DNA from 3 places in the Paenibacillus sp. S25 genome. Region 1 is predicted to be linked to each of the others. Evidence: riboswitches for the same ligand, from Rfam matches in the RefSeq annotation. Region 1 holds a riboswitch; each other region holds the start of a gene.
What was found. A riboswitch is a leader RNA that binds a small molecule or an ion and turns the genes downstream of it on or off. The one in region 1 is predicted to bind glycine.

Region 1 (3,282 bases):
CTGGATTATGTATGATTCTTATATGGGGACAACCCTCTAAATCAGAATAAAACACGTAATTACGTTTGCAAAAAGACAAAAAAATAGCCGCTATGTTAAATCATAGCGACTATTTTATACAATAATCGAGCAGACAAATAACCCTCTTACTCCATACTACAATGCTCCATTACTGCCCATCGGAAATCAACTGCTCATACTGGTCCGCAGACAGTAGCTTGCCCAAGGCTTCCTCCACCTCTTTATCCATCTCTACTTCGATCATCCAACCTTTGTCATAGGGAGATTCATTCACTAGCTCAGGCGTACTTTCCAGCGTTTCATTCACTTTTAATATGGTTCCCGTCACCGGAGCAAAAAGGTCGGATACCGTCTTCACCGATTCAATCGTACCGATCTCCGCTCCCTGCTCAATCGTTGCTCCCGCCTCAGGTAATTCTACAAAAACAATATCACCCAGTTGATGCTGTGCAAAGTCTGTAATACCAATCCGCACCGTTCCATTCTCTGTCCGCTGAACCCACTCATGTTCGTCTGTATACCAAAGTTGCTGCTTCACTTCACCCATTCTGTTCCCCTCACTTCCATATGAATAAAATCGCTTTTGCTCACCTGTATTAGACAGGTTAAGATTATGACAACAAGAACACTCATGTCAATAATACTAACAAAAATACTTCATATCACCTCATATAGCGTACTATATAAAAAAATGATAGCTTATAACAAACGCTTACATATCCTTATTTATATATTAAATGTTTTTTCTATTATTTTTGATGACATTTTTATTGACATTTTGAATGAATTTGCGTATTAATGGGTTATAGCAAATGCTTTGGGAAACACACCGACAACTGCAAACGCGGATGAACGCGGAGGGAGAGACTGCCAAAAAGATTCGCATAGCTGTTGCCGCTTGTGAGACATAAGTGCACGCGAATCGGATCAAGTTGTTATCTGCAAAGCCAGGTAATATACCGTTGATCCCGAAGGTAGCGCCGAAGGAGTAAACCTGCATTGCAGGTGAATCTCTCAGGCAAAAGGACCTCTGCCGGACGCATCTCTGGAGAGCATTCGCTATTGGAGCGGATCACCCAAGGGGAAACCCGGTACATACCGGGGTAACTTTCTGGTATCAAGGACAGAGCTGAAAAAAGAGTGTAGACTGCCGTCTATACGTTTTTTTCGGCCTGTCTTTTTTGTTTAGCCGATCACACCGGATAGGAGTGGAATAATGACTAATTTGCGAAAAACACCGCTATATTCGTCCTACGGGACGCAGTCTGGGGTTCGTTGTATTGACTTTGGCGGCTGGGAGCTCCCGGTTCAGTTTAGCGGCATTCAAAAGGAGCATGAGGCCGTCCGGCAACGTGCGGGTTTATTCGATGTATCGCATATGGGCGAATTTTTGGTTGAAGGCAAAGAGGCCGAAGCTTTTCTGCAAAGGGTGACCACGAATGATGTCAGCCAGTTGGAACCAGGTCAGGCACAATATTCACTCCTGTGTTACCCCGATGGAGGTGTAGTAGACGACCTACTTGTTTACTGCAAAGGACCGGAACGCTACATGCTCGTTGTGAACGCATCCAACATCGATAAGGATTGGGATTGGCTAATTCGTCATATGCCTGCATCCGTTCACATGGAGAATATGTCTGATGCGATAGCATTGCTGGCGTTGCAAGGACCGGAAGCAGCACGTATTGCCGCAGCCGTGGCAGATACGGACATTACGAATCTGGCATCTTTCCGCTTCCATGAGAATGTGCCATTGTTCGGAGCAAAAGCACTTGTCTCACGAACCGGATATACGGGCGAAGACGGTTTTGAATTTTATGTACCTGCTGCGGAAGCACCAGCCGTATGGGAGGGTTTGCTTCGTTCCGGTGAGTCGTATGGGCTGATTCCCGCTGGACTTGGTGCTCGGGATACACTACGCTTTGAGGCACGATTGCCGCTGTACGGTCAGGAGTTATCTGCCACGATTTCACCACTCGAAGCTGGTCTAGGTTTCTTCGTCAAGCTGAATAAAGGAGATTTTATCGGTAGAGAAGCACTGCAACGTCAGAAAGAACAAGGGATTCCTCGCAAATTGATCGGGCTGGAAATGATTGATCGCGGTATCCCACGCGCCCATTACCCAGTATTCGCAGAAGGACAACACATTGGTGAGGTTACAACGGGGACTCAGTCGCCCACCTTGAAGCGTAATCTGGGCCTCGCCTTGGTGGACAGTCGTTTTAGCGCCCTCTCTACACCGTTGGAGGTTGAGATTCGTGGCAAACGCCTGCGTGCCGAGGTGGTGGCAGCACCCTTTTATAGACGCCCGCGCTGATCTTAAACTCTTTTTATTTCTATAAAGCAAACATGTCAGATATGAACTTCTGGTTTTTTCATCTCACACACTTTTTTATTAGCTAATTTACGTTTGAAATTTGCTTTTCGAAAGGAGCCAGAACCTATGAAGCAGCATCGTTATCTCCCTATGACTGAACAGGATCAAACCGAAATGCTACGTGTGGTCGGTGTATCATCCATTGATGATTTATTCAGTGACATTCCAGAGGCCATTCGATATCAAGGGGAACTGCCTCTTTCTTCTCGACTCGATGAGAAAGCCTTAACCCGCCACTTGGCTGAGCTGGCCGGACACAACGCCAATACAGACACACATGCCAGCTTCCTTGGCGCAGGAATTTATGATCATCATATTCCGTCCGTCATCCAGCACATCACTTCACGCTCGGAATTCTATACAGCCTACACCCCCTATCAGCCGGAAGTAAGCCAAGGCGAGCTACAAGCCATTTTCGAGTTTCAGTCGTATATTTGCGAATTGACGGGCATGGCTGTAGCTAATGCCAGCATGTACGACGGAGCGACTGCACTGGCTGAAGCGGGCTCACTGTCCGCCGCAGCTACCCGCCGTAAACAGCTTATCGTATCAAGGTCCGTCCATCCGGAGGCACGTCAGGTATTGGCAGCCTATGCACGCGGATTGGATTTGGACATCGTGGAGATCGGCTGTTCGGACGGCGTAACGGATGTTGATGCGTTAGCGGCAGCCGTATCGGAACAGACCGCGGCTGTTTTGGTCCAAAGCCCCAACTTTTTCGGAGCCGTGGAAAACCTGAAGCCGATGGCTGACCTCATCCATACGCACAAAGGTCTTTTGGTCGTCAGTGCCAATCCACTAGCACTTGGCTTGCTGGAAACACCCGGCAAACAGGGCGCGGATATTGTGGTAGGAGACGCGCAGCCACTTGGTATCTCCTCTTC
Region 2 (3,282 bases), 160 kb from region 1:
TACGGAGGCTTCGGTAATTATAAAAAGCTGAATCAAGAAGATATTTCAGCTATTTTGCACGCATCGTTATAACATTCAAAAGGGAGTGTCCTCAAGCCTGTGATGGCTGAGGGCACTCCCTTTTGGAATTTATGAATTAACCGTTTGCCCTTTTTCTTCTACTTGAATAGCTGCCCCTACACTGGCACCTGCAAGAATGCCCTTTTTCTTACTAGAATTCAGAGAATCCATATAGGTTCGGGTTTCTGCGACTACAATTCCTGATAAGCCGAGCAGTGCAATCAGGTTCGGGAAAGCCATCATTGCGTTAAATATATCTGCCAGCAGCCAAATCGCATCCAATTTAATGAACGCACCCCCGGCAACCAGTACGATGAACAGATAACGATATGGCTTAATCCACTTGACCCCAAGCAAATATTCAACACAGCGTTCCCCGTAATAGTTCCAGCCGAGCATGGTGGTGAACGCGAACATAATCAGAATGATTGTGAGTAGTTCTGCCCCCAGCGGGAATGCGCTGGAAAATGCTTGCTGAGTCATCAGGCCCGCGTCGGTTGGCCCGCTCCACACACCACTAACCAGTAGCGTCAACCCGGTCATCACACAAATAACCATCGTATCAATAAACACGCCTGTCATGGAAATTAGCCCTTGCTCCGCAGGCCAATTAGTTTTGGCAGCTGCAGCTGCAATCGGTGCGCTTCCCAATCCGGCCTCATTGGCAAAAATACCTCTGGCTACCCCACTTCGCATCGCTAGCATAATCGTAGCTCCGGCAAATCCGCCCGTTGCAGATGTAGTTGAAAATGCCGAATGGAGCACCAGCGCAATTGCAGCAGGAAGTTGGTCAGCAAACCGAATCAGTACGATGAGACAGATCAGTACGTACAAGCCTGTTTTAAAAGGAACGACCTTCGTCGATACCTTGGCAATGCTTTTGAGTCCTCCAATAGTAACAAGTCCTGTAAGGATAGCAATAATCAGTGCTGTTACAATGGGCGGAACGCCAAAACTGTTTTCAGTCGAAGATACAATCGCTTTGACCTGCGGAAACGTTCCAATCCCGAACAACGCTACCAGCATGCCCGAAAAAGCAAACAGCATCGCCAGCGGTTTAAAACGGCGTCCCAGACCTTTCTCAATATAATACATCGGGCCGCCGGAAAATTGCCCATTCCGATCCTTCACCCGGTATTTTACCGCAAGTACACCTTCCGCATATTTCGTCGCCATCCCAAAAAAGGCTGCAACGACCATCCAGAACAAGGCACCCGGCCCGCCCAGCTTAATGGCTGTCGCTACGCCGACAATACTTCCTGTGCCAACTGTAGCCGCCAACGCTGTACTCAAAGCCGCAAAACTACTTACATCCCCGCTGCCTTCATTCGGTGCCTTACCGATCAGCTTGATCGCCAGGGGCAGGCGGAATACCTGCAGCATCTTCAAACGTATGGTCAGCCACAACCCCGTTCCCATGACAAGAATGATGAGAGGCGCCCCCCATATCCAACTGCTAATCGCTTCTAACACATGTACCAAATTCATTTCAACCCGCTCCTCCAGCATATTAGAAAACAAAAAAGAGTCAAATCCGCTGATTCGACTCCTGGAGAGGTTAAAGGCACGAAAAAATACAACCATCTTGTGCAGGTTTCTGCCTCTAATAGCTTATAAAAAAGCCTAGGGCATTCCCTGTCACAGGTTATTCGCGTCTCTGTCCTTTTGCCTGAGAGTTTAAGCAGATATTCTCTGCGGTGCACCTTCGGCGCCCAATTAAGGGTCTCTCCAGAGTTCTGTCCGTTTACGGTCCCCGCTTGTTGCTGTAATCAGCCTAAGCACCTGAGAGTTTTGCCCCTTCGGTCGGAACTTTCGTTCCATCTCCCGCAAACATCAACCAGACATATGAAATTTTTATTTATTATACAGAAAACTTTCAGCTTATTACAAGTGAAAAGTTTGTGAAGCCCGCTGAAATATTATTATTGTGTCTATCAAAAAAGCGGGTACAGCAGATTGCATCCTTAGGATGTCCTCTGCTATACCCGCCCGAGACGATATAGTATTACAATTCTTCACCATTGGTTGCTATCACATTTTTATACCAGTTAAATGAGTCCTTTTTGGAGCGTTTGAGCGTTCCGTTACCGTCATCATCCAGATCAACGTAAATAAATCCGTAGCGCTTGGACATTTCGGAAGTAGACATGCTCACAAGGTCGATAGGACCCCAGCTGGTGTAGCCAAGCAGATCAACACCGTCGGCAATCGCTTCCTTCATTTGAACAATATGCTGACGCAAGTAATCAATACGATATGTGTCATGCACAGAACCGTCTTCTTCTACCTTATCATAAGCACCTAGGCCATTTTCCACGATGAACAGCGGCTTTTGGTAGCGGTCATATAACGTGTTCAGTGTAACACGCAGACCGATCGGATCAATTTGCCATCCCCAGTCAGAGGACTGTAAATATGGATTTTTCACGCCACCAATCAGGTTTCCTGCTGCTTTCTCACCTTCTGGACCTGCAGAAACGGTCAAGGTCATGTAGTAGCTGAATGAGATATAATCGACCGTGTTATTTTTTAAAATTTCGGCATCGCCTGGTTCTGTGTGTATAACAACATTATTTTCTTCAAAATAACGATTCATGTAGTTGGAATATTCCCCACGGGCATGCACATCCGTAAAGAACAGGTTCATCTGATTTTCATGCTGGGCTTTCAGTATATCCTCTGGGTTACACGTATGTGGATAGCTTTCCAAACGAGCCAACATACAGCCGATCTGAGCGCCCGGGATGATCTCATGTCCCCGTTTGGTCGCCAGTGCACTAGCTACAAATTGATGATGCAGTGCTTGATATATCGCTTGTTGTTTGTTTTCTACACGGTCAATGACCACCCCGCCACCGGTAAACGGACTCATGGTCATTACGTTGATTTCATTAAAGGTCAGCCAGTATTTTACTTTATCCTTATAACGCGTGAACACAGTTTCGGCATAATTTACGTAGTGCTGTATAACTTCACGACCCAGCCAGCCATTATACTTCTGAGTCAAACCCAGCGGTGTCTCATAATGTGACAATGTTACCAGCGGTTCAATACCATATTTGCGCAGCTCATCAAATACATTGTCGTAGAATTGCAATCCTGCTTCATTCGGCTCGGCATCATAGCCATTCGGGAAAATCCGCGACCAGTGGATGGACATACGAAATACCTTAAAGCCCATTTCCGCGAACAATGCAATATCTTCTTTGTAGTGGTGGAAGA
Region 3 (3,282 bases), 2.0 Mb from region 1:
TAGCCATTCATAACCTCGGAGGAATCCCAACGGTTTTTGTTACGGTCCGCATTATAATGATCGGAGATGAAGAAAACGCTCCCCCCGTTATTCACGTATTGCAGCAGGGCAGCCTGCTCGGATGCCTTAAAGGCAACATTCGCTTCACCAATAATGAACACATCATATTGGCGCAACTTGTCATATGTTATGGCCTGCTCTCCATAAGTAAAAGGAATGGGACGGTTCAATTGGTCTACCGTAAAGCCTACATTACGCAGTCCATTGGCAAAGTCGGAGAAGGCGCCTTCAATGACCCAATCTGCTGCACCAGCGGTCTGTGCGTGCGTATTATCGAACAGCACCTTTTTGCCTTTTCCATCCGGCAATGTAGTACCGGGTTGACCCGGGTTGCCAGGTTCACCTGGTTCACCCGGCTCGCTTCCGTTCACCAGTTCAACAGCGCTTGGGCTTTTCACTCCACCAAAATTATTGTAGGCGCCGAGTGTACCCGTCACACGAATTTTGCTGCCGATCAGCTCAGGATGGCCTGATAGCCCATATTGCCCTCTGTACGCTGAAGTCAGCTGTACATCCAACAGATTAGACGTATTACGTTCATTTGCCTGATCGGCAATCAGTACGTTAAAATCATTCGCAAACGGGGAAGAAAAATTAGCCGTTTTCGATCCGGTAGCATGTCCGACGATGTAACCTTCCACCGTCACCGTACCTTCACTGCCTTGGCGCTGAAGTGCTTCGGCTACTGTCAATGCTCCCTCTGCCTTGACCTGACCGAATGGAACGAAGATCCCGATCAGCAGTGATACGATCGCTGCTAGATGCAGCATCCCTTTTAAGCGTGAACCTGTGAATCGCAAGCCTTTTACCATACGTCAATATCCCTCCTATGATTTCCATAAATATACTTGTCCTTTATCAGATTAGCCGCCAATCTTCTAATTCCTTCCTGGTTTCATCCATAATTATGTAAATTTTAATCTTTTTTATTGGGAACGCACCTGTTTATGTAAAAATTAAACCTGTGATTGACACCGAGCACGCCATACATTACGCTAAGAAAGACATGTAGAACGGTATACGCGAATGAAGATGACGGGAGAGTCTGTCCAGGGAGCCTACACTCTGGCGGCACCGAAGGAGCAAGGCGTCAGCACCCGGCTGACGGATAATCTCTCAGGTCCATGTATCGTCATCTGACGCAACTCTGGAGAGAGCGCAAGCCACCCAAGGGGTAAAGGCGGTAAGAACACCGCACGAAACTCTCAGGTAACGAGGACAGAGATAAGGGAAACTTCCTTATCCTGTCCTTTTTTGTGCTCACATTGTGCGTCAGCATTAGGAACCGTCATAACCGCGCAAAGACGCGGAAATACCATATAGTATGGTATTAGAACATACAGGGGGCCACACCATGCGTTTCAAAGATGTATTTTCCATTATCGGTCCGGCCATGACCGGACCTTCCAGCTCACACACCGCAGGCGCGGTACGGCTCGCACGCGTTGCACGGCACTGGCTCGGGACGCAGCCTGACCGTGCCCGTATGACACTGTACGGCTCCTTTGCCGATACGTATAAAGGACACGGTACAGACCTGGCGCTCATCGCAGGGCTGCTTAATTACGATACGGACGATCACCGGATTCCGGATGCCGAGCAATGGGCGGAGCAAGCCGGGATGGCCGTGGAATTCGCCGTCAGCGGACTCCCCGCGCCTCATCCGAACACTGTCCGTTTCGAGCTGTGGAAGGGCGAGGATCAGCGCACACTGTTGGGCTCCTCCATCGGCGGCGGCAGCATCCATGTCCAGCAGCTTAACGAATTCCGGGTCAATCTGACCGGGGAGCTGCCTACGCTGGTGCTTCTCCACTCGGATAAGCCCGGTACATTGGGCGCGATAACTTCAGCGCTGGGCGCGGCCCACATTAACATTGCCTATATGCACGTAGATCGCAAAGGCCGGGATGGTGAAGCACTCACCGCCATTGAAACGGACAGTTCTGCTCCAGCTGAACTGATTGCGGAACTGCGTTCTTTACCTCATATGTATGAAATTAAGATGATTAATTTGAAAAAAGGAGCTGAATCCGATGCGGTTTAGCCATCTGCATGAAATCAGCGCTTTATGCGCTGAAGAATCCACCACAATTGGCCGCTTGATGATTCAAGAGCAGGTACAAGAGACGAATACAACGGAGGAAGAAATCTTTCGCCAAATGTCTGATTATTATGAAGTCATGAAGGAAGCCGTTCATCGCGGTCAGACACAAGACACCGTATCCCGCAGTGGATTGACGGGCGGTGACGGCAAGCGCCTAGCCGAGTATCTGCGGGCAGGAGAAACCTGCTCCGGTGATGCCTCCGCGCTCGCCATGGCTTATGCCCTCTCCGTGTCGGAGGTTAATGCATCCATGGGTCGCATTGTCGCCACGCCTACCGCAGGCTCATGCGGGGTTATCCCTGGTGTGTTCATCAGTGCGCAGGAGCGGTTCGGCTGGGATGATGAGCATATGGTGAACGGTCTGTTCGCCGCTGGAGCCATTGGCTACGTGATCGCCAACAACTCCTTCATTTCTGGCGCGGAGGGAGGCTGTCAGGCTGAGATTGGCTCAGCTATCGGGATGGCCGCTGGCGCTATGGTCGAGCTGCGCGGTGGTACGCCTGAACAGGCTGTTCACGCCGTGGGTCTCGCTCTTAAGAACACGCTCGGCCTGATTTGCGACCCCGTCGCCGGACTCGTGGAGATTCCGTGCATCGTGCGCAATGGGCTGGGAGCCGTGACTGCGCTTGCCGCAGCGGACATGGCTTTGGCGGGTGTGCGCAGCGCTATTCCGTCTGACGAAGTCATCGACGTGATGCTTGAAGTCGGCAGTGCGATGCCGTCGAAGCACCGCGAGACCGCCAAAGGCGGCTTGGCCCAGACGCCGACTGGCAAGCGTTTGACCGAATCACTTACACGCAACACACCGACCAAGAAGGATAAGTCATAATTTATAAGCGGTAGCCTCCTTAAAATAAAAGAGCAAGCATATCGTCCTTGGACGTATGCTTGCTCTTTTGTTTTACTGAACGGTTACCTGTACCTTCGTCATTTTACCTGCATATTTCACAGTAATTACAGCTTTGCCCTTGCCCTGTGCCTTAATGTTACCGTCTTTGACGGTCGCAACAACAATTCTGGACGAGGACCAGACAGCCGGTTTGGAAACATCCTTCTCCGACTCATCCTTATACGTGGCTGTAGCCGTAACCTTGGCCAGCTGTCCTGCCTTCAAATTC

Region 2: another riboswitch for glycine. It lies ahead of KAI37_RS20075 (alanine/glycine:cation symporter family protein); the one in region 1 lies ahead of gcvT (glycine cleavage system aminomethyltransferase GcvT).
Region 3: another riboswitch for glycine. It lies ahead of sdaAB (L-serine ammonia-lyase, iron-sulfur-dependent subunit beta); the one in region 1 lies ahead of gcvT (glycine cleavage system aminomethyltransferase GcvT).

The regions. Positions count from the first base shown of each region.
Region 1 covers NZ_CP073683.1:4,433,829-4,437,110, forward strand. Annotated here, with positions in the region: gene gcvH (glycine cleavage system protein GcvH) at 170-568, opposite strand; glycine riboswitch at 963-1,061, shown strand; gene gcvT (glycine cleavage system aminomethyltransferase GcvT) at 1,238-2,338, shown strand; gene gcvPA (aminomethyl-transferring glycine dehydrogenase subunit GcvPA) at 2,465-3,282, shown strand, end outside.
Region 2 covers NZ_CP073683.1:4,597,941-4,601,222, forward strand. Annotated here, with positions in the region: gene KAI37_RS20070 (iron-containing alcohol dehydrogenase) at 1-72, shown strand, start outside; gene KAI37_RS20075 (alanine/glycine:cation symporter family protein) at 130-1,548, opposite strand; glycine riboswitch at 1,708-1,802, opposite strand; glycine riboswitch at 1,821-1,897, opposite strand; gene KAI37_RS20080 (glycoside hydrolase family 1 protein) at 2,066-3,282, opposite strand, start outside.
Region 3 covers NZ_CP073683.1:455,794-459,075, reverse strand. Annotated here, with positions in the region: gene KAI37_RS02055 (DUF6359 domain-containing protein) at 1-872, opposite strand, end outside; glycine riboswitch at 1,087-1,202, shown strand; gene sdaAB (L-serine ammonia-lyase, iron-sulfur-dependent subunit beta) at 1,415-2,104, shown strand; gene sdaAA (L-serine ammonia-lyase, iron-sulfur-dependent, subunit alpha) at 2,094-2,993, shown strand; gene KAI37_RS02040 (Ig-like domain-containing protein) at 3,066-3,282, opposite strand, start outside.